3 regions of the Bacillus tequilensis genome follow, and region 2 is predicted to be linked to each of the others. Evidence: riboswitches for the same ligand, from Rfam matches in the RefSeq annotation. Region 2 holds a riboswitch; each other region holds the start of a gene.
The links. A riboswitch is a leader RNA that binds a small molecule or an ion and turns the genes downstream of it on or off. The one in region 2 is predicted to bind S-adenosylmethionine.

Region 1 (7,891 bases), 880 kb from region 2:
GTGGCTCCATAAATTGCTGATTCCGGTTGCAATGCCTCCATTGCCGATCCCAACGATGATCATCAATAAACCGACAACAATCATTGATAAGATTGCGACAATTTTAATCAAAGCAAACCAAAACTCCAGCTCTCCGTAAGCTTTAACAGCCAAGAAATTAACACCCGTCATGATGACCAGCGCCGATAATGCCCAAATCCAGTTTGGCACGTCCGGAAACCAATACCCCATATAAATCCCGACAGCCGTAATCTCAGCCATACAGGTTACTACCCATAAAAACCAATAGTTCCAACCAGTTAAATAGCCTGCAAGCGGTCCCAAATAATCACGGGCATAACGGCTGAAAGAGCCAGCCACCGGTTTTTGAATAGCCATTTCTCCAAGTGCCCTCATAATAAAAAACATGATCAGGCCGCTTATGGCGTACGCTGCCAAAATACCCGGCCCTGCTAATTGAATAGCTGATGCGGAGCCGAGGAACAATCCAACTCCTATGGCAGCTCCTAAAGACATTAAAGAAATATGCCTTTCTTCGAGTCCGCGGTGCAGCTCTTGTTTTTGTTTTTGCATGCTTTCTTCTCCTCTTGAAAAAAATATCAATAAATCACTTTTCTGAATTTTCCGTGCAGATTGGGTATCAATGATGATGGAGGAATAAAAGGATAATAACAAGGCTTTCGACGAATCGAAAGCCTTGTTGTCTGTTACACAAAGATGACTTCTTTAGGCTGATGGCTCAGCTCTTCAGGCATATACCGTTTTTCGATATTGATGCTGTGCCAGATCATAAAGATCAGTACAGTCCAGATTTTACGGCTGTTATCAGCCTTGTCCGCACAATGGTCTTCAAGAAGCTGAAGAACATAATCCTTGTGGATATATGCATCCGTTTGGCTTTCCTGAATAATGTTCCGCACCCATTCGTTCATTTCGTTTTTCAGCCAATGACGGATCGGCACAGGGAACCCGAGCTTTTTGCGGTTTAATACGTGCTCAGGAACAATTCCTTCAGCGGCTTTGCGAAGAAGATACTTCGTCGTGCCGTTTTTCGTTTTCAGCTCATCAGGAATTTTTGAAGCAACATCGAATACGACTTTGTCCAGGAACGGCACACGCAGTTCCAAAGAATTCGCCATTGTCATTTTATCGGCTTTTAACAAAATGTCGCCGCGCATCCAAGTATGGATATCGACATACTGCATTTTGTTGATATCGCTGTATGAGCTGCTTTCTGTAAAGTAAGTCTTCGTCACATCGCGATATGAAAGGTTCGGATTATAATGCTTCAGCAGCTGTTTTTTGACAGACTCTTCAAAGATCTTCGCGTTACCGATATAACGATCTTGAAGCGGCGTGCAGCCGCGCTCAAGCAGGCTCTTTCCTCTCATCCCTTCAGGCATAACGGCCGCGACGTGCAGAAGCATTTTCTTCAGGCCGGACGGAATGCGTTCAAACGGCTTAAGCGAAAGCGGCTCACGGTAAATGTTATATCCGCCGAAGAGCTCATCCGCGCCTTCACCTGATAATGCAACCGTTACATGTTTTTTCGCTTCTTTCGCAACAAAGTACAACGGAATCGCTGCCGGATCAGCAAGCGGATCATCAAAATGCCAAACGATCTTCGGAAGCTCGTTCATATATTCCTCAGGCGAAATGACTTTGCTGATGTTTTCAATGCCAAGCGCCGCTGCAGTTTCTTTCGCTACATCGACTTCACTGAAGCCCTGCTGTTCAAATCCGACAGAGAATGTTTTTAAGCTTGGATGCAATTCTTTCGCAACGGATACAATAAAGGAAGAATCAATTCCGCCGGACAGGAATGAACCGACAGGAACGTCACTTCTCATATGAACGTTGACAGAGTCGTAGATTGCGTCTCTGACCTCTTTCACAAGCTTGTCTTCTTCAGTCTGAACCGGCTTGAAGTTCGCTTTGAAATACGTTTTAAATGTGATATCGCCGTCCGGGCGGATTGTAAACTGTGAACCCGGCTCTACTTTTTTCACATTGGCATCAAGCGTGCTTGGTTCAGGAACGAATTGGAAAGACATGTACTGCTGCAATGCCTCTTTATCTATTTCAATATCATTTTGAGCAACCATTAAACTTTTTCTCTCTGAGGCAAAATAAACCTGATCATCTATCGTTGTGTAATACAGCGGTTTAATGCCGAAAGGATCTCTTGCTCCATAAAGCACATGATCGTTTTTATTCCAAATCAGAAAAGCAAACATACCGCGCAGTTTGGACGCCGCTTCTTCTTTATAGTGACGGTAAGTCGCAAGAAGAACCTCTGTGTCCGAATCCGTGTTGAATGTATACCCCTTTGCTTCAAGTTCTTCTCTCAGTTCAATATAGTTATAGATTTCTCCGTTAAAGATAATCCAATATGTTTCATCTTCATATGATAAAGGCTGTCCGCCATTTTCTACGTCAATAATGCTGAGCCGTCTGAAACCGAATCCAACGTGCTCATCATGGAAATATCCATCACTGTCAGGACCGCGGTGAACGATCATTTGGTTCATTTGTTTGATTAATTCTTCTTGATCAGCGGTTTGAGCTAACGGATGCTTGTTAAAAACCCCGACAAATCCACACATAGTATTGCCTCCATAATTAAAATTATCATCATTGAACCCCTATTTATAGACGCTGTGAATAGTATTTGGTTTCACGGTTATGTAAAAAAATAAACATGAATACAACGTAAAAAAGGGAAAGCCGCTTAACCAGTAAGCGGCTATAAAATTATTCTCCTAACGCTTCTTTACGCAGCTGCTCTGCTTTGTCTGTACGCTCCCACGGAAGATCAACATCGTGGCGTCCAAAATGGCCGTACGCAGCAGTTTGTTTGTAGATCGGGCGGCGTAAATCAAGCATTTTGATAATGCCGGCAGGTCGTAAGTCAAAGTTATTTCGAACAACTTCAATCAGTTTTTCCTCAGAAGCTTTTCCGGATCCGAATGTGTTGATTGAAATTGACACTGGCTGTGCAACACCGATCGCGTAAGCAAGCTGTACTTCACAAGAATCAGCAAGCTCAGCCGCAACGATGTTTTTCGCAACGTATCTTGCTGCATAAGCCGCAGAACGGTCTACCTTCGTCGCATCCTTACCAGAGAACGCGCCGCCTCCGTGGCGTGCATAGCCGCCGTACGTATCAACGATGATTTTGCGTCCTGTAAGTCCTGCATCCCCTTGAGGGCCTCCGATAACGAAACGACCTGTAGGATTGATGAAATATTTTGTTTCTTCATCAATCAGCTCTTTAGGAACAACTGGATTGATCACATGTTCTTTAATGTTGCGCTGGATTTGCTCAAGCGTAATTTCAGGGTGATGCTGAGTTGAAATGACAATCGCGTCAATACGCACAGGCTTGTTATTTTCATCGTACTCGACCGTTACCTGTGTTTTGCCGTCAGGGCGAAGGTACGGAAGAATATCTTCTTTACGAACTTCACTCAGGCGGCGGGCTAATTTATGAGCTAGTGAAATTGGAAGAGGCATAAGCTCTTTCGTTTCGTTGCACGCGTAACCGAACATTAAACCTTGGTCACCCGCACCGATCGCTTCAATTTCTTCGTCGCTCATTGTGCCTTCACGGGCTTCAAGCGCTTGGTCTACACCCATCGCGATATCAGCAGACTGCTCGTCAATTGATGTTAAAACTGCACAAGTTTCCGCATCAAATCCGTATTTCGCACGTGTGTATCCGATTTCTTTAATGGTTTGGCGAACCGTTTTCGGAATGTCAACATACGTAGATGTTGTGATCTCTCCGCTGACAAGAACCAAACCAGTTGTCACAGATGTTTCACAAGCAACACGCGCGTTTGGGTCTTTCTTTAAAATTTCATCTAAGATGCTGTCAGAAATCTGGTCACAGATTTTATCCGGATGCCCCTCCGTAACAGATTCTGATGTAAATAAACGACGATTTTTACTCATGATTTGCTTCCTCCTGCACAAGGCCTCCCGAAAGACCTTGTATATATGATACGGAACTCGCTCCCTCTTATACAATGTAACGTTATATTAGAGAATGTTAATTGGCATATTTATGAAATAAAAAAACCTTTTCCATCGAGGAAAGGGTTTGGTCTTTGTGCCTTTCACTCTTATCGCTCAAGGAATCATACAACCTTGCAACAGGTTAGCACCTTGGTTGTCTCACACAGTTTAACATAATAAATAACAGAGAAACCGGTTGCTGGGCTTCATAGGGCCTGTCCCTCCGCCAGCTCGGGATAAGAGTATCCGCTCAATGAAATATCTTATCGTAAAAGGGTTTGCAATGTCAATATGATTCAGAAGAAATAGGCACCTATATCGCAAGGGAAAAGATTGGAAAACGCACACACAAAAAACGATAAATAGTATAGACTATTCGAAAATATATGTTATACTAATTCACAATTAGCAAAACATAAAAAACGATAAAGGAAGGTTTCATATGAACTCAGTTGATTTGACCGCTGATTTACAAGCGTTATTAACAAGTCCAAATGTGCGTCATAATTTATCAGCAGCACAGCTTACAGAAAAAGTACTATCGCGGAACGAGGGCATTTTAACATCCACGGGTGCCGTTCGGGCGACTACAGGGGCTTATACAGGACGTTCACCTAAAGACAAATTTATCGTGGAGGAAGAAAGCACGAAACATAAGATCGATTGGGGTATGGTGAACCAGCCGATTTCAGAAGAAGCGTTCGACCGGCTGTACACGAAAGTTGTCAGCTACCTGAAACAGCGGGATGAGCTGTTTGTTTTCGAAGGATTTGCCGGGGCAGACGAAAAATACAGGCTGCCGATCACTGTCGTAAATGAGTTCGCATGGCACAATTTATTCGCCAGACAGCTGTTTATCCGCCCGGAAGGCAATGATAAGAAAACAGTTGAACAGCCGTTTACCATTCTTTCTGCTCCGCATTTCAAAGCGGATCCAAAAACAGACGGCACACACTCCGAAACGTTTATTATTGTCTCTTTCGAAAAGCGGACGATTTTAATCGGCGGAACAGAGTATGCCGGAGAAATGAAGAAATCCATTTTCTCCATTATGAATTTCCTGCTCCCTGAAAGAGATATTTTATCCATGCACTGCTCAGCCAATGTCGGTGACAAAGGCGATGTCGCTCTTTTCTTCGGGTTGTCCGGAACAGGCAAAACCACACTGTCAGCCGACGCTGACCGCAAGCTGATCGGCGACGATGAACACGGCTGGTCTGACACAGGCGTCTTTAATATTGAAGGCGGATGCTACGCCAAGTGCATTCATTTAAGCGAAGAAAAGGAGCCTCAAATCTTTAACGCGATCCGCTTCGGATCTGTTCTCGAAAATGTTGTTATTGATGAGGATACACGTGAAGCCAATTACGATGATTCTTTCTATACCGAAAATACGCGGGCGGCTTACCCGATTCATATGATTGACAACATTGTGACCCCGAGCATGGCAGGCCACCCGTCAGCCATTGTATTTTTGACGGCTGATGCATTCGGAGTCCTGCCGCCGATCAGCAAATTGACGAAGGAGCAGGCGATGTACCATTTCTTGAGCGGGTATACGAGCAAGCTAGCCGGAACCGAACGCGGTGTAACGTCTCCTGAGACGACGTTCTCCACATGCTTCGGCTCACCGTTTTTGCCGCTTCCTGCTCACGTCTATGCTGAAATGCTCGGGAAAAAGATCGATGAACACGGCGCAGAGGTTTTCTTGGTCAATACCGGCTGGACCGGCGGCGGCTACGGCACAGGCGAACGCATGAAGCTTTCTTACACGAGAGCGATGGTCAAAGCTGCAATTGAAGGCAAATTAGAGGGTGCTGAAATGATGACTGACGATATTTTCGGCCTGCACATTCCGATTCACGTTCCTGGTGTTCCTGATCATATTCTTCAGCCGGAAAACACGTGGAACAATAAGGAAGAATACAGAGAAAAGGCTGTCTATCTCGCAAACGAATTCAAAGAGAATTTTAAAAAGTTCACACATACGGATGCCATTGCACAGGCAGGCGGCCCTCTCGTTTAAAAAGCAAAAGCCAAGAGCGATTACGCCCTTGGCTTGTTTTAATTAACAGAATGCAGAGAAGTCAGCTTGTACGTAATGATGGTCCGGCCGTTTTCCCATTGAAGTTTCTGCACTTCAGCTGTGCCTGACTTTTCTCCGAACTTTGTTTTTTGCACATCCATCGGAATCTCCATCGGATACACCCGGTATCCGTCTTTCTCTAACGTGAATATATTTTCATCTATGCGAACTTCGTTTCCTTTTGTCACAATCAGTGTATTAAATTCTACAGGCATTCCCAAAGTGAGATCCCCTTTCGTTCTCTTTTTTCTTTATCATACCATATTTCACCGTCAGCGGTTCTTCATCCATTGTGTGAGCTGCCGCACGATACACCGGTTTTCTTTTGGCGGGAAATAATGTGTGAAGGTACTGTAGTACCACGTCTCCACCGGCTTATGCAGCTGTTTTAGCTTCTCTTCGAATAAATAGGAATGCTGAATCGAAACGTTTTGGTCTTTTTCTCCATGGATTAACAGCACGGGTGCCTGAATTTTGTCTACATGGTCAAACGGTGTTCTCCATTTGTATTCCTCAGGCACCTTTTTCGGTGTTCCGCCAATGACCCTTTTCATCATACGCCGCAAATCCTGCCGCTCTTCATATGTAAGGATCATATCACTGACGCCTCCCCAGGAAACGAATGAAGCCGCATGCCGGCCCATTTCAATCGCAGTGAGCATTCCCATAATTCCGCCGCGGGAAAAGCCAAAGATATGAACCCTGTCCTTCTTGACATTCGGATGCCGCTGAAGCAGGCGAAAAGCGGAAAAAGCATCCTCCCTGTCCTCTCCGGCAAAATCCTCGTTGCCCTCTCCTCCTTGATTTCCTCTGTAAAAAGGAGCAAACACAACAAATCCTTGGGATGCAAACTGGATTATGCGGCCCGGCCGAACCATGCCCACACTTTTAATCCCCCCGCGCAAATATAAAAATCCGTCATATTGTCCCGGCGCCGCCGGCTCAGCCAAAAGCCCCTTTATCCGTAAGCCATTTGAAAGATAGCAGATCGTATACAGACGCACATGCTGGCTTGGCGACGGAAATCTTCTTTTCTCAACAATCAAAGCAGCCGCCTCCTTTTTCTATATGCTTTCCTTACTCCGCCAATACATCCGGAGAACCTGATTAGGCATTCACACATTTTTATACCCATCATACGATATGTAAAGCAAAAAAGGATATTAACTTGATGCTAAATAAGGAGGTTGTCTATGTGAACAAATGGTTAAGGCTGGGCTTCGCCTGTGTCGTCAGCACATTTCTGATGATCGCCCTGGCGGCTTGCAGGCAGGAAGAAACGCTCACCAAAGTCAAAGTAGCTGAAGTGACCCATTCGATTTTTTACGCGCCTTTATATGTGGCTGAGTCTAAAGGATTTTTCAAGGAAGAAGGTCTTGATGTCGATGTCAATACGACATGGGGCGGCGACAAAACGATGACATCGCTTCTTTCAAATGGCGCAGACATCGCACTTGTCGGGTCAGAAACCTCTATTTATGTCGAAGCACAAGGCGCTAAAGACCCCGTCATCAATTTCGCCCAGCTGACCCAGACAGACGGAACGTTCCTTGTTGCGAGAGAAGATGTTGAACACTTCGACTGGGATCAGCTGAAAGAGAAAACGTTTCTCGGCCAGAGAAAAGGCGGCATGCCGCAAATGGCTGGCGAGTATGTGCTGAACAAACATAAGATTGACCCGCATAAGGATATTGACCTCATCCAGAACATAGACTTCGCCAATATCGCCAATGCATTTGCTTCCGGAACCGGTGACTATGTACAGCTCTTTGAACCGCAAGCTTC
Region 2 (7,891 bases):
ATTTACGTACAGCATGTCGTGCTTGGCGCGAGCCATGAAAAGCGGATTGAAAAACGGACAGTTCGGCAAGCTTCGGGAAAGGGTGAGGCGAAATGAAGGAAGCGAGAAAACGAATGGTGAAACGGGCCGTACAAGAAATCAAGGATGGCATGAACGTCAATCTTGGGATTGGAATGCCGACGCTTGTCGCAAATGAAATACCCGATGGCGTTCACGTCATGCTTCAATCAGAAAACGGTTTGCTCGGAATCGGCCCGTATCCTGTGGAGGGGACGGAAGACGCGGATTTGATCAACGCGGGAAAGGAAACGATCACTGAAGTGACGGGCGCTTCTTATTTTGACAGCGCTGAATCATTCGCAATGATAAGAGGCGGGCATATCGATTTGGCTATCCTTGGCGGCATGGAGGTTTCTGAGCAGGGTGATTTGGCCAATTGGATGATCCCCGGCAAAATGGTCAAAGGGATGGGCGGTGCCATGGATCTCGTCAATGGAGCGAAACGGATTGTTGTCATCATGGAGCATGTCAATAAGCATGGCGAGTCAAAGGTGAAGAAAACATGCTCCCTTCCGCTGACAGGCCAGAAAGTGGTGCACAGGCTGATTACAGATTTGGCAGTGTTTGATTTTGATAACGGCCGCATGACACTGACAGAGCTTCAGGAAGGCGTCACAATTGAAGAGGTTTATGAAAAAACAGAGGCTGATTTCGCTGTAAACCAGTCTGTGCTCAAGCAAAATTCTTAATGGGGAGGTGTTTGACATGAAAAACAAGGTCGCCTTGGTCACTGGGGCAGCCGGCGGAATCGGATTCGAAATCGCAAGAGAATTCGCCCGAGAAGGCGCCAGCGTCATCGTTTCGGATCTTCACCAGAAAGCATGTGAAGAGGCCGCTTCCAAGCTTGCCGAAGAAGGTTTTGACGCAGCCGCCATTCCGTGTGATGTAACAAAGGAAGCGCAAGTCGCTGAGACGGTGGATGGCATCCGGAAACGATACGGCCGCTTGGATACTTTGGTGAACAATGCCGGTATTCAGCACGTCGCCCCAATAGAAGAGTTTCCGACAGAAACCTTTGAACAGCTGATCAAGGTCATGCTGACGGCTCCATTTATCGCGATGAAGCATGTCTTTCCAATCATGAAAAAACAGCAGTTTGGCAGAATCATCAATATCGCGTCTGTTAATGGCTTAGTCGGCTTTGCGGGGAAATCCGCTTATAATAGCGCCAAGCACGGCGTCATCGGGCTGACAAAGGTCGGGGCGCTGGAAGGCGCGCCCCACGGCATTACAGTCAACGCGCTCTGTCCGGGTTATGTCGATACACAGCTTGTCCGCAATCAGCTGAGCGATCTTTCGAAAACGAGAAATGTCCCGTACGACGCGGTACTTGAACAGGTCATTTTTCCGCTTGTGCCGCAAAAACGGCTGCTTTCCATCAAGGAAATCGCAGATTATGCGGTGTTTTTGGCAAGCGAAAAAGCGAAGGGCGTTACCGGGCAGGCTGTCGTTCTAGATGGCGGCTACACCGCTCAGTGACAAAAAAACACACCTCCTCCGCCAGGGAGTCCAGTGTGTTTTTTTCTTTGCTTATTTCCAAACATCGTTAGCGATCTCAACCACATGGCGGAGTTTCGCCCATTGCTGTTCTTCCGTCAGCTTGTTGCCTTCCTCAGTTGAAGCGAATCCGCATTGAGGGCTGAGGCAAAGCTGATCTAAGTTCACATAACGGGACGCTTCTTCGATACGGCGTTTGACGTCGTCCGGATGTTCAAGCTCGCCGAATTTAGATGTCACTAAGCCAAGGACAAGCTGAAGATCAGAGCGCTTCACATAACGGAGCGGTTCAAATCCGCCTGAGCGTGAATCATCATACTCCAGGAAAAGCCCGTCCAGATTCAAGCCGTCAAAAATGGTTTCAGCAGCTGCGTCATAGCCGCCTTCCGCTGTCCAAGTGGACTGGAAGTTGCCGCGGCAAATATGCATGGTTACCGTCAAGTCATCCGGACGGTCTGCAATCGCGTCGTTAATTGATTTCGCAAACAGCTGTCGAAGCTCGTCAGGCGTTGTTCCGAACGCTTCGATTTGTTTTAAGCCTTTTTCTGATAAGAAAACAGCCCATGCCGTATCATCAAGCTGGAGGTAGCGGCAGCCTCTGTCATAAAACGCTTGAATCGCTTTTTTATATGCTTTGGATACGTCATGCTGGAAAAGCTGATAGTCGTTTTTGTACGCATCCTTTTCCAGTTTTCCACGGAAAAACAGCATATTCGGGCTTGGGATCGTCATTTTTGGCGTCGCGTCACCGGCAATGCTATGGAGAAATGAGTAATCTTCAAGCATTGGGTGAGTTGAAAAGTCAATATCACCTGTGACTTTAATGCCGCGTGCTTTTGTTTGTACGTTGTGGAATTGAATGCCCTGCTCGGGAATAAACGGCTCAACGCCATCCAGGTTTTCCAGAAAATCAAAGTGCCACCACGCTCTGCGGAATTCACCGTCTGTTACGACGTTCAGGCCGGTTTCCTTCTGTTTTTCCACAATGCGGATGATTTCATCGTTTTCGATTTGGCGAAGCTGTTCAGCTGTCATTTCGCCGGCCGCTTTTTGCTGCCGCGCTTTTTTGACGGGCTCAGATCTCAGCAAGCTTCCGACTTGATCCGCGCGAAACGGCGGTTTTTTTCTTTGAAGTGATTTTTGTTCTGCGGGTGTTGTTTGTTGTGACATGTTGTCCATTCCTTCTTTCCATTCAAATATAAAAAAGCTCTTCCTTTGGATAAGGAAGAGCTTGCGTGACAATCTCAACCTTATCTTCAAGAGCAATCATTGCTCTAAAGGATTTAGCACCATTCTGTTAAACAGCGGTTGCCGGGTATCGCAGGGCCAGTCCCTCCACCTCTCTTGATAAGGAAAACCTTTTTTATGAAATTTTCTGATAGTATCTATTATTCACACATTTTATCTATCTGTCAATGATAGATTATCTCCACACGTCGCTGGCGATGTCGATGACATGGCGGAGCTTCGCCCATTGCTGCTCCTCTGTCAAAAGATTTCCTTCTTCTGTAGAGGCGAAACCGCACTGCGGGCTGAGGCAAAGCTGATCAAGGCTGACAAAGCGCGCCGCTTCATTGATTCGGCGTTTCACATCTTCTGGATCTTCAAGCTCGCCGTATTTTGATGTAATTAAGCCGAGAACAATTTGCAGATCCTTGCGTTTTACGAAACGAAGCGGATCAAAATTTCCTGAGCGGTCATCATCGTATTCCAAGAACAGGCCGTCCAGGTCTAAGCCGTCCAAAATCGTTTCCGCTACAGCGTCGTAGCCTCCTGATGCCGCCCAAGTTGAACGGAAGTTGCCGCGGCAAATATGCATTGTGATTGCTAAATCATCAGGCCGGTCTGCCACTGCATCGTTAATCGTTTTGGCGAACAAGGCAGGCAATGTTTCTGGATCGCCGCCGAGCGCCTGAACAACCTCTCTGCCTTTTTCCTCAAAGAAGAGAGACCATGACGTATCATCAAGCTGAAGATAGCGGCATCCGGCGTCATAAAAGGCTTTGATTGCTTTTTTGTACGCTTGGGCCAGATCATGAAAGTATTCCTCTTGGTCGTCATAAATCGCTTTATCAGCCTTTTTACCGAAAAACAGCATATTCGGGCTCGGAATTGTCAGCTTTGGTGTCGCATCGCCGGCAATCTCATGTAAAAATTGAAAATCAGCAAGCGCAGGGTGGTTCGTAAAATCAAGTTTTCCCGTCACTTTGATGCTTCGTGCTTTTGTTTTCGCGTTATGGAACTGAATCCCTTCAGCCGGAATGAACGGTTCCACTCCGTCTAGCCCTTCCAAAAAGTCATAATGCCACCAAGAGCGGCGGAATTCCCCATCTGTTACCACCTCGAGACCGATTTCTTTTTGTTTTTCCACAATGCGGCTGATTTCTTGATTTTCGACCTCACGAAGCTGTTCCGCAGTGATCTCGCCGGCCGCTTGCTTCTGCCGGGCTTCTTTCACCGGAGCGGAGCGCAGTAAACTGCCGACATGATCAGCGCGGAAAGGAGCTTTGTGTTGTTTTTCTGTTTTGTGTCCTGTAAGACTTGTTTGTTCAGCCATGTCATTCGCCTCTTTTCTCAAATGTGTAAGCATAAAAAAGCTCTCCCTTTATGTAAGGAAGAGCTTGAACGATCAAATCTCCGCCTCATCTGCAGGATTTAGCACCATTCTGTTTGAAACAGCGGTTGCCGGGTATCATAGGGCCAGTCCCTCCACCTCTCTTGATAAGGTACATCTTCATATTCAGATTTCAATTATCTTAATATTATTACTTTTTGATCAATTGTCAACTCTTTTTTAGAAAAGACTCTCATCATCATCGTCATATAAGACCATATCCAGCACGATAGCGATGGCTGTGCAAATCAGCACATCTTCTTTGTTTGCAATCTGCAGATGATAAGAATCACCCCAGCTGAGCCATTTCTTGCTCACCGACATCCGGACATTTTCCCCGTCAGTCAGCTGGAATTCATTCTTCCACAGGTCCCCGTCAATTTCCCAGTTAAGCCCGGAAATCTCAAATTTCGGTTTGAAAAACGCTAATTTCTTCGTCACCTCACAAACCGTTTTCCCGTCAATTGAAATCACATATCGCGGCAGAAATGACATCACTTTTTGTTCAATGGAAACGAGCGTTTTCCCCGATGAATCTGTCAATTGTAATGAGTCCCCTAACGAAAAGAACCGCCCTTCGACTTTGAAGTGCTCTTGTTCATCCCGGTCATAAATATGAAATGTATCTTTAAATGAGAACATTTTTTGTTTCATAAATAAATCGATCATGGCTGAAGTCTCCTTTTGAATTTGCCCTTATAAAAGATTACGAATAGGGGGCAAAAAGGTTTCAAGTTCCAAATCTAAGTTTTCAAAATGAAAAGGCTGCGTTATTCAGCAGCCTTTTCGTTTGATATATGAACTAGGATAGATGCATCCGGCGTTTTTGGCGGATGGCGTCAAGGTCGATTAGGTTGTTGTGATGAGGTGCGGCTGCTGGCAGAGGGCTTGTCTTTTGCGGTTTGCGGCGATTATCCTTGCTGAAAGAAAAAAGAAGATAGCCGCATAATGCGATGATAATAAATAGGATCATTTTACATACCTCCCAAAAAAAGTTTTGGTATTCTCTATTGTACGGTTAAGTTATCGAAAAGTATTCAAAAAATTCGAAATCAATAAAAAATAAATAACTGCCCCTCAAAAACAGTCTAACCTGTTGACCTGAAAATAGTCTTGCATTATGGTGATTATTCTTGTTGATGATTGGTTCTATAGTTACTATCGACGATAAAATAAATTCCTTTATATAACTTTTAACCTAAATTATCGTAATTCGAATTTCCTGTTTTTAGGTTTCGTTTTCTTTCTTGTTTGGTTTATACCCTATTTTGCGGAATTGAACACAAAAAACCCAAATTACGGAGCATTTGGGCGGTACAAGAGAATGCGGGCTATGTTTTGAGGATTTGAATGTTTTATCTGAAGATGCGTTTGAACATTTTTCTGATTTTTTGAAATGGGCTCGATTTCTTTTGCATTCTAAGTGGCCTGGTGATGATCCATTTTTTCAATAGACTTTTTGCAGCTATCGCATGTTTTGTCATTGTTTTTCCTCCTTATCCGTTGATACTTGTTTTACGGAGGAGGTGTTCAAAATGTTTCGTTTTCACACAAAAAAGCCAGTCCTTTTTGGACTGGCTTTCGGCATTACGCCTGTTCTTCAAACAGCTTTGCGATCTCAACGATAACATTTACGGCTTTGACCATGTTATCGGCGGAGATGTATTCAAATTTGCCGTGGAAGTTTTCCCCGCCTGTAAAGATGTTTGGCGTCGGGAGTCCCATGTAGGACAGCTGAGACCCGTCCGTGCCGCCGCGGATTGGAGAAATCTTCGCTTCGATGCCGAGGTTTTCCATCGCTTGCTTGGCAATATTGACGATTTCGATGACAGGTTCGATTTTCTCTCTCATGTTGTAGTATTGATCGTTCATATCAAGCTGAATCCGGTCTTGCCCGTATTCGTTTTGAAGCTCTTCAACGACGCGCTTCATTGTTTCTTTTCTGTTTTGGAAGTTTTCTTTGTCAAAGTCTCTGATAATATAGTGCAGTTTTGTTTCCTCTACATCGCCTTGAATTGACAGCAGGTGGTAGAAGCCTTCGTAGCCTTCTGTATATTCGGGTGCTTCGTCTGCCGGCAGCAGGCTGTTCAGCTTCATTGCGATTTTCGCAGAGTTGATCATTTTGCCTTTTGCTGTGCCGGGATGTACGTTGTTGCCTTTGATCGTGATTTTTGCGGCAGCTGCATTGAAGCTTTCGTACTCAAGCTCGCCGAGCGGGCCGCCATCAACTGTGTAGGCAAAGGACGCATTGAACCGTTTTACATCAAATTTGTGCGGCCCTCTACCGATTTCTTCATCAGGCGTAAAGGCGACTCTGATCGTGCCGTGCTTGATTTCAGGGTGTTTGATGAGGTAATCCATGGCTGTCATGATTTCAGCAATACCGGCTTTATTATCTGCGCCGAGAAGGGTGGTGCCGTCTGTGGTGATGAGTGTGTGGCCTTTATAGCCGGACAGCTCAGGGAACTGATCAGGCGACAGGATAACCTGCAGCTGTTCATTGAGAACGATGTCTTTACCATTGTAGCTTTCAACGATTTGCGGATTCACGTTTTTGCCGGTAAAGTCTGTGGCGGTGTCGACGTGGGCGAGAAAGCCGATTGTCGGCACGTCTTTTTCAGTATTGGAGGGAAGAGTCGCCATGACATAGCCGTTTTCATCAATGGCTGCGTCCTGCATGCCGATTGATTTCAATTCATCAACGAGCATGTTTCCTAACGTCAATTGGCCGGGTGTGGAAGGGCAGGTGTCAACGGATTCATCGGACTGCGTGTCGACTTTTACGTATGTAGTAAACCGTTCAATGATTTTTTCTTTCATTTCCAATCATCTCCTTTGTCTTATTTTATCATGGCGGGTTGAGAGATTTCTATTGCACAATACCGTTTCGGATGGCAAAAACGACTGCCTGTGTCCGGTCTTGGGCATTGCATTTTTGCAGGATGCGGTGCACGTGGGTTTTCACGGTGCTTTCGCTGACGAAAAGTTTTTCAGCAATGTCTTCATTTCTTAGCCCATAGGCCATTTGCTGAAGAACTTCAAGTTCTCTTTTAGTAAACGGATCTGCCGGTTCTTCGGCTTGAGTTTGCTGCTTCGAGCGAAATGTCTCGCTGATAATTTTAGCCGCTGTGGCTGTACGGAAAATCGCTTCGCCTCTGGCCGCGGCGCGGATGGCGTCTATTAATTCTTCAGGAAGTGTGTCCTTCAGCAGATAGCCGACTGCACCCGCGCGGATGCCTTCAAACACATATTCTTCCGTATCAAAGGTCGTTAAAATGACAATTTTTGTATCTGGAAGTGCGTTTATAATGTCTTTCGCCGCTTCGATGCCTGAGCAATGCGGCATTTGGACATCCATTAGGATGACGTCAGGTGTTGTTTGCTTTGCCAGTGCAATGATGCCGTGACCGTCGCCGGCCTCACCGGAAACCATCATATCCGGCTGTGCATTGATGATATAGCGAAAGCCTTCGCGCACAAGCGGCTGATCATCGGCAAGTGCGACGAGTATTTTATCTTTGTTCATCTTTTTGCTCCTTATTCGTTGTGGCGAGCGGCAATACCAGCTCAATTTGCAGGCCGCTCGGCTGTACGGCGCTGAGAGACAGGGAACCGCCTGCTTTTTCAGCGCGCTCTTTCATTCCTGTCAGGCCAAATCCATAAGTCAGATTACCGGTGAATTGCCCGTTGTCGGTGATTGTGACATAGAGATAGGTCTCG
Region 3 (7,891 bases), 1.8 Mb from region 2:
TGATCTTGTGACTCGGCAATAAAACCAAATACTTCAGATTCCGGCTCCTCAACACCCGCAAGAGCTCGTATCGTATATCGAAGGCTATATCCTTTTGGCAAGACAAGTGGTTCCTTTTCAAAGAGTTGATATGACTGGTAGATCATGGCCGATAACAATATCGAATCCTCACGGTTAAACATATAGTATAAGTTTGAACTATTCATCCACGCAGCTCCTTTCGTATATTCCTAGCATGTTCCTCGAAACGGAGTACACATTTCAGTATCAGGACAAAACCCTGGATTTTTATCACATAATATTTCGGAGAAATCTGGATTCATTTTACTGAGGTATTTAAAATAACAGGCGATCGCATCATTACGCGGCGTATTATTCAACTGAAAAGAGATTGGATACTTTGTTTTTACATGGTGATAGTATAATCCTTCCTCCGTAAAAGGTGGTGGATACTTTTTTGCGGGGAAAGTTGGAAAAGAGTCATGAATATTTACAATTCGCAAACTGTTTTTCACCACTTGATTGAATTGAGAAGCAAAGACAGGGTCACCGATACGCGGACTGCCATACGTATACAAGAACGGATGATTAAACCCAGTGTTCACTGCAATATCAAAAGCAGCTAATGTTGCCAAGGCTCCTCCGTAGTTGTGTCCAGTAACAAACAGTTTTTTTGACGTGGAAAGTTTGTTTATTTGTCTGAGTAAATTGTTTCTTGTTGATTGATAAAGACATGTAAATCCGCGAGAGGTCTTTCCGCCATTTTTAACGTAGGGATAGGGAACTTGAAATATGTCATAGGATGCTAAAAGATCCTTAGGATATGCTGCGTATCCTCTAAACGCTATAACGATTTGATCTTGCGACTCAGCAATAAAACCGAATACTTCTTCCGCAGGATTCTCTACGTCAGCAAAACCACGAATGGTATATCGAAGTTTAAAGCCTTCTGGTAAGATAAGTTTCCCTTCTAAAAAGAATGGATATGTCTGATAGCTCATTGCTGCAAGAAATATTGCGGATTTGCTATTAAAAATACTGTTTTCATCCGGAAAATCCATATATACGCAATTCCTTTCTTAATATAGGTAAATATGAGGTTTACGCTACCATATGAATGAAAACCCGGAATTGCTAATGATGGTGATATTAACGGGGATTTTGGTAATGAAACGGGAAAGTTACTTAGTGGAGGAATAACAACAAATGGAACACTACAAGAGCCTTCATCACTACAGCAAGAGTCACCGCAAAACAACAATATACCGTTCGGTACAAGCAGAAACAAGTCTAACACATAACAAATTTGTAATCGTGATCACAATGCCAATTGACAACTCAACAAGATGAAGTGATTTTTGCCAGCGACGATAGCGGCTATGGCCAGCTGCATGCGACAGCAAACAATATCGGTGAAGCTGCACCCGATTCTTGATCAGATTTCACCTCTAAACTTTTATTACATAATGATTGATACAGCATAAACAACAAGTAAAAAAGATGCACAGAAACCTATACATCTCATGTTCATCTGCACTATTCATAAATCCCTTTAATAGTCCTTCTTCTTGTGATAAAACCTCCAAGGAAACAAAATACAGCCGAGCACATCAAAATATAAACAACTTGAGTTTTGTATTCCCACATTGTATGTCCCATTTCTACCCCGTGAATAAAAGTCATATACGCTCGTTGCGGCAGTATCGCACAAAGCGTATTCAACAATGGATGATGCGGAGCAAAAGAAAGAAAACAGCCTGACAATACACATGTGACCACACTGATACCGCTTGACACCAAACTGATGTTTCGGTCCATAACAGAAGCCATAAAGATAGCAAATCCTGTTGCAAGCATGATTAGAACACCCAGTAGCCCAGCAAGAATGTCCAAACGGAAACCAATGTCAGCATGGAAAAATACTTTTGTAATCACGATGGCCAAGTAAGTGGGTATGTATAGACATAAAAACGTAAAGATAAATTGAACAAGCAAATATTTCCCCACATGTACGGGAGACACCAAAATCCTTCTAAAGGTTTTGAGCATTCGGTCTTCTGGATATAACGAAGCTAATGCCACACCTTGCATCAAAACAAGCATTACGATAAAGCCCAAGATATTCGTTCCTGTTCCCCTTTCAGCCCTTAATTCATCCTCTCCCAAGTAGCCGCCTCGCATTTTTCCAGTTTTAAAAAATTGCTGAATTCTCTTTTGATCCGCTTTACTTTTCAACGTGGTTACTTTGTAATCACCTTGATTTTTTTCTACGATAGCTGCATATTTCCCTAACACCAGATCAGAAAACGTCGGTTTCTGATGTACCGCCACCACTCTAAAAGCAGAATCACTCGGCATATGCTGTACGTCGTCCTGCTCTGTTACAAAAGCAATCGTTTCTTTGAAAATCGGCTTTCCGGAAAACATAATCGCAACACCAACCATCAGAGGGACAATGATCACTGTAATGATGATAATCGCTTTTTTGGTCAAGATTCGCTCCCATCTGTTTTGAAATAGACTCAGCATACATATCCCTCCGACTTACATGTAACATGTGAAACGGCAATACAAATGATTGAAGCAAAAAATAGTCCTGACATAACAGGCAGCAGCATACTGGAATCGTGATCATAAATAAGATGAAATGAACACTCTGTTACCCATTTAACCGGAGAAAGTAGTGATATATGATTGACGACTTCTCCCAATCTATGAATCCCGAAAAAAACGCCGCCAAAGAAAATAAAAAAGGCTATCGGAATTTGCATAAACCCGTTCGCCTGTTCTTCATTTTTGAACAAACTGCAAAACATTGTACCAAAACAACAACCAAAAAATAAAAATACATACAATAAGAGCATGAAATAGGGAAGATGTTGTCCGCCAAAGTTCAAATGAAACATTGTCTGGGCGATCAACACATTCAAACTGTACATGATGACACTAAATATCCAGGTTGATAGTAATTTAGAAAGATAAATATCGGTTGTCGAAACGGGCGCATATACAATACGGAGGTTCGCTTTCTTCACCTTTTCCTCCATAAACGTATTAGAGGCGGTCATAGCGATCAGTGTTGCAGCAAAAACCATCATATTCACTCCATAATAATCATACGAACTGACCTCGCCTGCTCCAAAGCTGTTTTTCGTCACAAAGCCCATGATCAGAATAAGAACGAAAGGAAAGACCGTATTGGCGATCACAAGAACCGGATTCCTTATAATATTCATAAAATCAAACGTTATCAATTTTAACAGACTCATTTTGCTCTCCTAATCTCTTAAATTTCTTCCCGTCAGCTCTAAAAATACTGTTTCTAACGATGCCTCTTTTTTGTTCATGCTTAGGATGCCGCAGCCTTGGGCACCCAATTCTGCTATGATTTCACTCAGGTGATCCTGGTTTTGCTGAACGGTCACTTGTAGTTGATGGTCAGAGAAATCAACTTCTGTCACTCCTTTGATTTTTCTAATAGCGTTTTTATTTAATTTCTGAACATGTGCCAGCTGAAAAGCATATGTCATTTCTTTATTCACTTCTTTGTACAGCTCTTCTTTTGTTCCATTGGCAATGATTCTCCCTTCATTCATGATTATAATGCGATCTGCAATCGCCTCGACTTCATCCATATAATGTGTCGAGTAAATAATGCTCGCTCCTCTTGATTTCAGCTCTTTTATCGATTCCAAAATGTGATGCCGGGATTGCGGATCGATTCCTACAGTGGGCTCGTCCATGATAATCAATTTCGGCTGATGTGCAATGGCACACGCGATATTTAATCTTCTTTTCATCCCGCCTGAAAACGTCTTAGGCTTGTCATTTTTCCGGTCATATAGCTGTACGAGCTCCAAAGCCTCTCTGACTCGGGCTTTCAGTTCTTCTCCTCTAAGAGAATAAAGACTCGCAAAAAAACGAACATTTTTCTCAGCGGAAATTTCCTTGTAAATCGCGATATCTTGAGGTACAATTCCGATGCCTTTCTTCATTTCCTTTGACCCTTTTTTCACATTGTGGCCCAGTATTGTCACGTTGCCAGAACTGGCCGACAATACTCCGGATAACACGTGAATGGTGGTGCTTTTCCCAGCACCATTTGGGCCTAACAAGCCAAGAACTTCCCCCTCTCTCACTTCAAAAGAAATCCCATTTACCGCTGTTTTGTTTCCGTACTGTATTTTCAAATTTTCTACAGCCGCCATGTTGTTCATATATTTCTCCTTTTTACATTCTCCGTTTTGAGAATTCCTGCAATAAATTTGTTTTCAAATCGTCCCGATTTTGTTCAATGTCAAAATCAGCAGCGTTTTCTTCAAAGCCATCCTGTTCCTCTCCGTCAAAACTGTACAGTTTCTTCAATAAAACCCACAATGTTTCCAGCTCTTCCGTAGAAAACCCTTTAAATAGATCTGCCATAAAGTACACCGCTTTTTCACCGCATTCCTCCATGACACGCTTGCCTGAATCAGTAATCTTCACATTAACCGCTCGCTTGTCGCGTTTACTCGGAACAGTAATGACATAACCTCTTTTTTCAATACTACTGACAAGCCTATTGATGTTTTGTTTTGAAGTGCCTAATTTTTTTGCGATGTTGTTAAATGTCGTTTCCTCTTCCGGTAAATGCAGTATGGCAACCATCGTCATAAATTGTCTTGACGTTAAGCTTTCATAATAATCGTCTCCGCGTGATTGGATTTTGTTTAAAACAGAAAAAAGTGTAGCGTAAGATTGTTGCATTAAAAATAAATCTTTCAGTTCTTTTGAATAATCCATACTCATCCTCCTCGTTAGACAATATATTGTCTATAACATCATAACACTTCTCGATTAAATGTCAACATATTGTCTATTCTCCTTCAGGAAAGTTAAGTTTGTCAGCTCTCTCCACAAGAAAAGGACAAAAAGCGCCCCTGAAACAGGGCGCTTTCTGATTAAGATGCATATTGAGGAGATGATTCCTCCTGTACTGCTTTTTCCTCAGGTACAGGTATATGAATGCGGTTTACCACAACCTCTCTTGAAGTATTGACGAAAATCGCACTCTCTTTCATCAGTTCAAAATACGTTCTCTGTTACTTGATCGAGCTGAGTAATCAAACCTATCGTATGTGTTTCTTTTAATAGCTGAATGATTTCAACTTCCCGGTATGCCCGGCCTTGCTCCTCCTAGGATTGATAACAAACCGAGCCGAACAATGTTTCAAGCTCGCTCTTTGTGTCCTTCTTTGTTGTATGGTGCTGTAACCAAAAACGTCATGGTGCAAAACGTCCTTTTCATCATATTTTTTCATAAAAAAATCTCTTTCCGAAGATGGAAAGAGATCATATATAAGCGTGCCCTGTCTACAGACAGACGCCGGTATAAACCTTGCTTTCCTATCTTTCAAGCTGACGCTTGCTGGAATTGGTACAATACTGTTGCCAAGGTTTCATTGGACCGGTCCCTCCACCTCTCTGGATAGAAAATGTTGAATATATCATTTTCAGAATAAAGAATACGTTTATCATAAAGAATTCCAAGATTGATGTTAATCTATTTTTTCAGAATTGACGTTATCATCCGAAATGTTATAATTCTTACAAAATATCTAACTAGAGAGAGGAACTGGGCCATAAAATCTTTTGCTACACAACAAAATGGCATTTTTAAGTCCGTTTGCTCGCTTGACTGCCCGGATCAATGCGGATTGTTAATACATAAAAAAGACGGAAAAATTGTGAAAGTGCAGGGAGATCCCGATCATCCTGTCACAGCTGGAAACATATGCAACAAAGTTCGAAACATGACGGAGCGCATCTATGATGAAAAGCGGCTGACTACACCGCTTAAACGGACAGGCGCGAAAGGCCAAGCGATATTTGAACCGATTTCCTGGGAAGAGGCGATTGATACGATCACCTCCCGCTGGAAGCAGCTGATTGATGAAATGGGAGCTGAAAGCATACTTCCTTACAGCTTTTACGGAAATATGGGGAAATTGACAGCTGAAGGAATGGACCGCCGCTTTTTTTACCGCATGGGATCAAGCCAGCTTGAACGGACGATTTGCAGCAAAGCGGGATCTGAAGGCTATAAATATACAATGGGCATAAGCGCGGGAATCGATCCTGAGGAAACCATTCATACAAAACTATTTATTTTTTGGGGAATTAACGCTGTCAGCACAAACATGCACCAAATTACAATCGCCCAAAAAGCGCGAAAAAAAGGTGCCAAAATTGTCGTGATCGATGTACATAAAAATCAGACAGGGCGTCTTGCAGATTGGTTTATTCCAATAAAGCCGGGAACTGACAGCGCACTTGCCCTTGGCATCATGCACATTTTATTTAAAGAAAACCTTCACGATGAAGCATTCCTGTCTGAATACACGGTCGGCTACGACAAGCTCCGTGAACACGTGAAACAGTATAATCCGGAAAAGGTATCAATGATCACCGGGATCAGCACTGAAGATATTTATCAGCTGGCAAGAATGTATGGGAAAGTCTCCCCTTCTTTTATCAGAATCGGAAATGGAATCCAGCATCACGATAACGGCGGGATGATTGTAAGGACGATTGCCTGTCTTCCGGCGATCACCGGCCAATGGCTGCATAAAGGGGGCGGCGCAATTAAGCATAACAGCGGAATTTTAGAATATAACACAAATGCCTTGCAGCGGCCCGACTTATTGAAAGGACGCACACCGAGGTCGTTTAATATGAATCAGCTTGGCAAGGTGCTTTTGGAAACAGATCCGCCTATCCGCTCTCTTTTTATTTACGGAACAAACCCTGCCGTCGTCGCGCCGAAAGCAAACAAAGTCAGACAGGGCTTGCTGCGGGAAGACTTGTTTACTGTGGTTCATGATTTGTTTTTAACGGAAACGGCTGCATATGCGGACATTGTACTGCCTGCAACATCCGCTTTTGAGAACACTGATTTTTATACCTCCTACTGGCACCATTACATTCAGCTTCAGCAGCCGGTGATTGAGAACTATGGAGAAAGCAAGTCTAATACTGAGGTGTTCCGATTACTGGCTGAAGCAATGGGATTCACAGACCAGGAGCTCAAAGATTCAGATGAAGAATTAATCCGTCAGGCGCTTGACCATCCAGATAATCCGTATTTGACTGAGATTGGTTACGATTCCCTTTCTAAGTTTTCATTTATGAAAGCGAAACGCGAAAAGCCCCTGTTTCCAGGCAAACTTCCGACTCCAAGCGGAAAAATAGAATTATATTCAGAAAAAATGAAACAAGACGGCTTCCCGGCTTTACCGACATATACCCCTCTTATATCCGATGACGAGTATCCGTTTATGTATGTTCCGGCGCCAAACCATAATTTCTTAAACTCAACGTTTTCCAACAATGCAAAGCATATCAAGCTTGAAAAGATGCCAAAGCTTTTTATCAATACAAAAGATGCTAAAAAATACGGAATCGGTGATGGAGATCCTGTACGAATTTGGAACAGCCGGGGAGAATGCGAGCTTGCCGCTTCAGTCGGGGAACAAGTACTGTCCGGTGTCGTAGTCAGCCAAGGATTATGGGCGGATGAACCAGGAAAAAAACAGCTTGTAAACGCGCTTACCTCAGACCGCTTATCCGATATGGGCGGCGGCGCCACCTTTTTTTCAGGCCGCGTGCAGATTGAAAAGGCGTGAAAAAACACTTAAAGCACGCTCTGACCGCTTTTTTGTTTCAAAATATGAAACCCCGAGTATGCCAAGCTCGTATAACATAACATCGACATAATGGAGGCATACACATGGACGTTTTTTTAGGAATCGGTATTGCTTTGGCTGGATATTTTATCGGTGAAGGCTTAAAGCAAATGAACCATCAAAAAGGGAATGAACAGAATGATATCTTGCTTATAAAGGAACGGGAT

Region 1: another riboswitch for S-adenosylmethionine. It lies ahead of metK (methionine adenosyltransferase); the one in region 2 lies ahead of G4P54_RS20085 (5-methyltetrahydropteroyltriglutamate--homocysteine S-methyltransferase).
Region 3: another riboswitch for S-adenosylmethionine. It lies ahead of G4P54_RS21295 (hydroxyacid dehydrogenase); the one in region 2 lies ahead of G4P54_RS20085 (5-methyltetrahydropteroyltriglutamate--homocysteine S-methyltransferase).

What each region holds. Positions count from the first base shown of each region.
Region 1 covers NZ_CP048852.1:2,930,366-2,938,256, forward strand. Annotated here, with positions in the region: gene alaP (alanine permease AlaP) at 1-573, opposite strand, end outside; gene asnB (asparagine synthase (glutamine-hydrolyzing)) at 708-2,606, opposite strand; gene metK (methionine adenosyltransferase) at 2,755-3,957, opposite strand; SAM riboswitch class I at 4,125-4,263, opposite strand; gene pckA (phosphoenolpyruvate carboxykinase (ATP)) at 4,463-6,046, shown strand; gene G4P54_RS15545 (DUF2584 domain-containing protein) at 6,085-6,327, opposite strand; gene G4P54_RS15550 (alpha/beta hydrolase family protein) at 6,379-7,152, opposite strand; gene G4P54_RS15555 (ABC transporter substrate-binding protein) at 7,302-7,891, shown strand, end outside.
Region 2 covers NZ_CP048852.1:3,814,204-3,822,094, reverse strand. Annotated here, with positions in the region: gene G4P54_RS20100 (CoA transferase subunit A) at 1-96, shown strand, start outside; gene G4P54_RS20095 (CoA transferase subunit B) at 93-749, shown strand; gene G4P54_RS20090 (3-hydroxybutyrate dehydrogenase) at 766-1,539, shown strand; gene G4P54_RS20085 (5-methyltetrahydropteroyltriglutamate--homocysteine S-methyltransferase) at 1,591-2,727, opposite strand; SAM riboswitch class I at 2,805-2,911, opposite strand; gene G4P54_RS20080 (5-methyltetrahydropteroyltriglutamate--homocysteine S-methyltransferase) at 2,981-4,114, opposite strand; SAM riboswitch class I at 4,197-4,285, opposite strand; gene G4P54_RS20075 (LURP-one-related/scramblase family protein) at 4,352-4,840, opposite strand; partial or broken gene G4P54_RS21430 (hypothetical protein) at 4,974-5,252, opposite strand; gene G4P54_RS21510 (hypothetical protein) at 5,527-5,655, opposite strand; gene pepT (peptidase T) at 5,759-6,991, opposite strand; gene G4P54_RS20060 (response regulator transcription factor) at 7,041-7,697, opposite strand; gene G4P54_RS20055 (sensor histidine kinase) at 7,684-7,891, opposite strand, start outside.
Region 3 covers NZ_CP048852.1:2,037,007-2,044,897, forward strand. Annotated here, with positions in the region: gene G4P54_RS10660 (lipase family protein) at 1-206, opposite strand, end outside; gene G4P54_RS10665 (lipase family protein) at 231-1,061, opposite strand; gene G4P54_RS10670 (ABC transporter permease) at 1,537-2,529, opposite strand; gene G4P54_RS10675 (ABC transporter permease) at 2,523-3,269, opposite strand; gene G4P54_RS10680 (ABC transporter ATP-binding protein) at 3,279-4,217, opposite strand; gene G4P54_RS10685 (MarR family winged helix-turn-helix transcriptional regulator) at 4,231-4,782, opposite strand; partial or broken gene G4P54_RS21295 (hydroxyacid dehydrogenase) at 5,068-5,266, opposite strand; SAM riboswitch class I at 5,383-5,474, opposite strand; gene G4P54_RS10695 (molybdopterin oxidoreductase family protein) at 5,622-7,664, shown strand; gene G4P54_RS10700 (hypothetical protein) at 7,769-7,891, shown strand, end outside.